Regions from separate parts of the Clostridium sp. DMHC 10 genome, predicted to be linked through region 1. Evidence: riboswitches for the same ligand, from Rfam matches in the RefSeq annotation. Region 1 holds a riboswitch; the other holds the start of a gene.
What was found. A riboswitch is a leader RNA that binds a small molecule or an ion and turns the genes downstream of it on or off. The one in region 1 is predicted to bind ZMP and ZTP.
Positions count from the first base shown of each region.

Region 2: it holds a riboswitch for ZMP and ZTP, as region 1 does, so the genes downstream of both, AGR56_RS00265 (phosphoribosylaminoimidazolecarboxamide formyltransferase) here and pflB (formate C-acetyltransferase) in region 1, are expected to answer to the same signal.

Region 1 covers NZ_LGVB01000015.1:643,039-646,228, forward strand. Annotated here, with positions in the region: gene AGR56_RS04965 (Lrp/AsnC ligand binding domain-containing protein) at 1-250, opposite strand, end outside; partial or broken gene AGR56_RS04970 (ribonuclease H-like domain-containing protein) at 512-1,245, shown strand; ZMP/ZTP riboswitch at 1,317-1,397, shown strand; partial or broken gene pflB (formate C-acetyltransferase) at 1,654-3,190, shown strand, end outside.
Region 2 covers NZ_LGVB01000002.1:3,273-6,462, forward strand. Annotated here, with positions in the region: gene AGR56_RS00260 (CsxC family protein) at 1-490, opposite strand, end outside; gene AGR56_RS00265 (phosphoribosylaminoimidazolecarboxamide formyltransferase) at 663-1,838, opposite strand; ZMP/ZTP riboswitch at 1,904-1,985, opposite strand; gene AGR56_RS00270 (asparaginase) at 2,104-3,093, shown strand; gene add (adenosine deaminase) at 3,146-3,190, shown strand, end outside.

The DNA of each region.
Region 1 (3,190 bases):
AAGTTGCAGCCTTATCAAGATATATGCCTATAAAACAGCAAACATCATAACCAAGTTTTGGGTTGTTTAATATAAGCTTTGTGCCTTTTATTATGCCCATTTCCTCCATCTTTTTCATTCTTACGTGTATCGTACCACCGCTTACATGGCATTGTCTGGCTATCTCCAAGTAAGGTGTTCTTGAGTCCTTAACTAAAATATCTAATATTTGTAAATCCAAATCATCTAATCCATTAACTTGCAAATTCATTTAAATCACTCCTATACATTAAGTAGACATTAATATTATATCAAACTTACCACCCATATATCAAACTTAATGATTATATATCGAAAATTTTATTTTATAATTTAGCTAAATAAGGTATATTATTTATATTCGTCATATTTTATTATAAATTTAATTAGTGTATAATAAAAATCTGTAGATTATTAGGGGGAGTAAAATATGTATATAAATAAAAAGGAAAATGAAATAAATATCTCTCCTCAAATAGTATTGCACTATAGCATGTCCGATATAGCATATTTTGATATAGAAACAACTGGATTTGACAAAGAAAAGGATAATATAGTTTTAATTTCATTAGGATATTATGTGAAAGGCAGCATTTTTGCTGTAAAGCAGTACTTTGGGGAAAATTTAGAAGATGAAAAAATATATTAGAAAATTTTCTTAGTGATTTAAAGAATTTTAAAGTTTGGTGTTCGTATAATGGTAAAGCCTTTGATGAACCATTTATAAAACGTAGAATGGATAAGTATGGAATAAAAGTTAACTTACCAGATGAGCATATTGATTTATACAGAATTATAAAGCCATACAAGCAGCAGCTTAACCTTGAGAGATGCAATTTAAAATCAGTGGAAAAATATGCTGGCATAGTGAGAAAAGATACTATTGATGGTGGAATGAGTGTTGAACTTTATAAAAAATATCTCCAAAAAAGAGATGAAAAATTGAGAAAAAAAATCATGCTGCATAATTTTGAAGATGTTTTTAATCTTCCTAATATATTTCAAGTAGTTTGGAAAATTGAAAATGAAAGCAATTTTATAAGAGAAGATCATATTACAGACAAACAATTGAATTATTTAAAGCATTTGATGTCTAAAAGTGGTGTAAGCATAAATATGGAATTAGAAAAAATATCTAAAAAAAGTGCTTCAAAAGTTATATCAGCTTTGTTAGGTGGAGAAACAGATGAAGATGAACTTAAAGAAATTATACAAAAATACTGTTAATTGAAACTATATAATTTAGTATTGACATAAAGTTTTAAATATGATATTTTATTGTCATAAGATTTAAATAGAATCGATTATATGACCGGCGGAAGTGGAATAACCACAGGGAGTATGATTTTGATAGAGAGCCGACCGCCTGGGCAAATTTAGCCTGGGCGTTTTTTTTATTCTATACAATCTATAAAATGGTAAAAATGAAAATAAGTGTTGGCCGCACTTTGAAAATATATAGCTTCTTTATGAAAGATATAATATTTTATTCAAATATGCTAAATATAATTGTAAGAAAATTTTGACAAATATGAAAATAAGTAATATTGACTCTAAATTTAAAATATGATATTCTTATAACATAATTGAAAATGATTATCAACTATTAAAATAATAAATAGAGGATGGGATAAAATGAGAAAAGAATGGATAGATTTTAAAACAGGAGCATGGAATGAAACTATTGATGTTAGAAATTTTATACAAAAAAACTATACTCCGTATGAGGGCGATGAAAATTTTTTAGAGGATCCAACTGAAAAGACAAAAGCTGTGTGGAATAAATGTGAAAACTTAATTTTAGAAGAAATTAAAAAAGGTGGAGTGTTAAAGACTGACCCTAAGACAATCTCTGGTATAAATAGTTTTAAACCTGGATATGTAGATAAAGATAATGAAGTAATTGTTGGTCTTCAAACTGATGAACCATTAAAGAGAATGGTAAATCCATTTGGTGGAGTAAGAATGGCAAAGCAAGCATTAGAGGCTTATGGCTCTCAAATTGATGACAATGTATATGAAATATTTACAAGATACAGAAAGACTCACAATGAAGGCGTTTTTGATGCATATACTGAGGAAATGAGAACTGCAAGACACGTTGGACTTCTTACTGGACTTCCTGATGCTTATGGAAGAGGAAGAATAATAGGTGATTTCAGAAGAGTAGCATTGTATGGTATAGATTACTTAATAGAGCAAAAGAAAATTGATTTAAATGAATCAAAAGGTGATATGACAGAAGAATTAATAAGAAGAAGAGAGGAAATTTCACAGCAAATTAAAGCTCTCAAGGAAATGAAAGCTATGGCTGAAAGTTATGGTATAGACATTTCAAAGCCTGCTTCAAATGCAAGAGAAGCTGTTCAATTTACTTACATGGGATATTTAGCTGGAATAAAAGAAAATAATGGTGCAGCAATGTCTCTTGGAAGGGTATCAACCTTTCTTGATATATATATCGAAAGGGACTTAAAAAATGGAGTTATAACAGAAAAGCAAGCTCAAGAGCTTATAGACCAGTTTGTAATAAAATTAAGATTAGAAAGACATTTAAGAACTCCAGAATACAATGAATTGTTTGCAGGAGATCCTAATTGGGTTACAGAATCTATAGGTGGAATGGGAATAAACGGAGAAACCTTAGTAAGTAAAAATTCATTTAGATTTCTTCATACCTTAACAAATCTAGGACCAGCACCAGAACCTAATATGACTGTTTTGTGGTCTGAAAAACTTCCAGAAACATTTAAAAAATATTGTACTAAAATGTCAATAGAAACAGATGCACTTCAATATGAAAATGACGATGTAATGAGACCTATTTATGGAGACGATTATGGAATAGCATGTTGTGTATCTGCAATGCAAATAGGAAAACAAATGCAGTTCTTTGGTGCTAGATGTAACCTCGCAAAATCTCTTCTCTATGGAATAAATGGGGGAATAGATGAGAAAAAAGTTTGATAAAGTAGTTCCTAATATTGAAAAAATAGATGACGAAGTTTTAAATTATGATAAGGTTAAAGAAAATTATTTTAAAACTTTAGAGTATGTAGCTAAGCTTTATGTAAATACTCTAAATACTATACACTATATGCATGATAAGTATGCATATGAAGCAGGACTTATGGCCCTTCATGATACTGATGTTCATAGATTCTTAGCATGT
Region 2 (3,190 bases), on a different contig from region 1:
CCCTGTCAGCTTCTCTTATATTTTTACCAATTCTCTTCTGATCATAATATCTCGCTACATCAGGCTGCTTATTTGGAAATACTCTTGGAAATCTTCCATTAAAGCATACTCTAGTAGCAACTTGAAATGGAACATGAACAGTAGCATCCTTTATTAGCCCACATATTCCAGAACAAGAGGTGCCTTCTTTAGATGCATATTCTATATTCTTTCTAATATATCCACTAATAAATACTTTGTCTGTTCCACCAATATATCTGGCCTGAGTTAAAAATACTTCTTTTTCTATTCTTTTAATCTCATAAGCAGGTTCATCCAATTTTATTTTAGACTCAACATCAATTTGAATAACAAATTCTGCAAGAACTACAGGAACTTTAAACATTCCTGGACGTATAGGCCAATTCTCTGCAAGTTCCAGTGTCTTTGATTTTACAACACTTGAATTGCATGCGTTTGTCTCAACATTTGCTCCACCAGTGTATTCCATTCTTTATCTTCTCCTTCATTTGAAAATAGAATATATAATTTATATTCTGCTATATAATATTCTTTAGAAAAAAAAATGAAACACTTTTTAGTGAATTTTTTTTAATACTCAATTTTTTATACATATAAAATTATCTCAATATAAAAATCTAAAAATTAAATAAAATTATATTTTAATGATGAAATAACCTTAATTTTGAAAATGCCATAACCATATCATATTCATTACATGCATCTATTACAACATCATCTCTTATAGACCCACCTGGCTGCACAATATACTTTACTCCACTTTTTGCAGCTCTATCAATATTATCTCTAAAAGGGAAAAATGCATCAGAACCTAATGATACTCCTTTAAGATTTGAAAGCCAATTTAACTTCTCTTCCTTTGACAACTTTTCTGGAACTTTTTCGAGTACATCTCCCCAATTTGCTGTTTCAGCTTCTGTAACATCATCTCTTAAATACTGATCAATAAAATTATCTTTTTCCGGTCTTGAAACTCCAGCTTTAAATGACAAATTTAAAACTGCTGGGTGCTGTCTTAAGTACCAAATATCTGCTTTCGACGCTGCCAATCTTGTGCAGTGAACTCTTGATTGCTGTCCTGCACCAACTCCAATCACCTGACCATCAATAACAAAACAAACCGAATTTGACTGAGTGTACTTTAAAGTAATCATAGAAATTAAAAGATCACGTTTTGCAGCTTCAGGTAAATTCTTATTGTTAGTAACTATATCATTAAGTAATTCTTCATTTATTTCAGCTTTGTTTCTCTTTTGCTCAAAGGTTATTCCGTATATTTCTCTTTTTTCTATTTCACCTGGTTCATAATCACTGTCTATTTTAATGATACAGTAATTTCCTCTCTTCTTGCTCTTTAATATTTCAAGTGCTTCTTCTTCATATCCTGGTGCAATTATTCCATCGGAAACAGATCTCTTTAAAATTTTTGCAGCTTTAACATCTACTACATCACTTATTGCTACAAAATCTCCATAGGAAGACATTCTATCTGCTCCTCTAGCTCTTGCATAAGCTGCTGCTACTGGTGATAGATCAATGTCCTCAACATCATAAGCCTTTTTAAGTACATCACTTAATGGAACTCCTACTGCCGCACCTGCTGGACTTACATGTTTAAAAGAAGCCGCTGCTGCAATTCCCGTTGCTCTTTTTAATTCCTTTACAAGTTGCCAGGAATTTAAGGCATCCATAAAATTAATATATCCTGGTTTACCATTTAAAACTTCAAAAGGTAAGTTTCCACTATTAGCATAAATTTTTGCTGGTTTTTGATGTGGATTGCATCCATATTTAAGAATAATTTCAGAGTTTTTCATTATTAATTCCTCCTAAAAATAAATAATTTAAACGCAAAAAAACTGGGTAAACATAAAAAAATATTAATGTTTACCCAGGCGGTCGATATATTCAAAAATCATGCTCCCTATGGTAAATTCCATTCTCCGCCAGTTGCATGATTTTATATGTTCAATTATAAAAATTATATAATATACGAATTATTTAGTCAAACATTGTTTTTATTCTTATAAAATAATATAATAGTAATACTTTATATTTTCTGATATTAAGGGAGGATTTGTAATGAAAAAAGCAGCAGTTGTTTTTAATGGTGGCACAATTTCTATGAAAATAGATCCTAAAATACATGCAGCAGTACCGGGTTTGTCCGGTGAAGATATAATGTCAATGGTTACTGGAATAGAAGAGTATGCTGATATTGAATCTTATAATTTTTCAAACGTACCAAGCCCTCACATGTCCCCAGAAGATATGATGTCTTTATCTTTATACGTAAAAGATTTATTAAAAAGGAATGATATTTCAGGAGTAGTTGTAACTCACGGAACAGATTCATTAGAGGAAACTGCGTATCTTCTTGACCTAACTATAAACTCTGAAAAACCTGTAGTTATAACAGGATCAATGAAATCAAGTTCGGAACTTGGTTACGATGGCCCTTCTAATCTATCTGCTTCTATATGTACAGCGGTTTCTGAGGAAGCAAAAAATTTTGGTGTTCTTGTCTGCCTAAACAGCGAACTGAACTGTGCAAATGAAGTTGTAAAAGCAAATTCAATGAGCTTAAACGCCTTTAGAACTCCTGGTTTTGGTCCTATAGGTATTGTTGATAACAATGAAATACTTTTCTATAGAAACCGTGTAGAGAAACAGTATATTGACACTAACAAAATAGAATCTAATGTTGACCTCATAAAATGCGCCTCAGGTATGGACTCAAACTTTATAGATTTTAGTATAAACCGAGGAGCCAAAGGAATTGTTATTGAAGCTATGGGAAGAGGAAATATTCCACCACTTATGGTAGATGGCGTTCAAAGAGCAATTTCAAGCGGTATTCCTGTTGTTTTAGTATCAAGATGCTTTGAAGGAAGAGCTTTAGACACATATGGATATCACGGCGGCGGAAAAGAACTTAAAAACATGGGAGTTATATTTGGAGACACTTTATCCGGTCAAAAAGCCAGAGTGAAGCTTATGGTTGCTCTTGGAAAAACTAATGACTTAAACTACATTAAAAATATCTTTGAGGAAGGTCATTATAAAGCATAAATCCTTATCCACATTGTTTTAAATATAGCTTTAATTTTAGGAGGTAATTATTTTGAATTTAAGAGAGAAAATTAAAAACATTCCTAAAACAGAACTT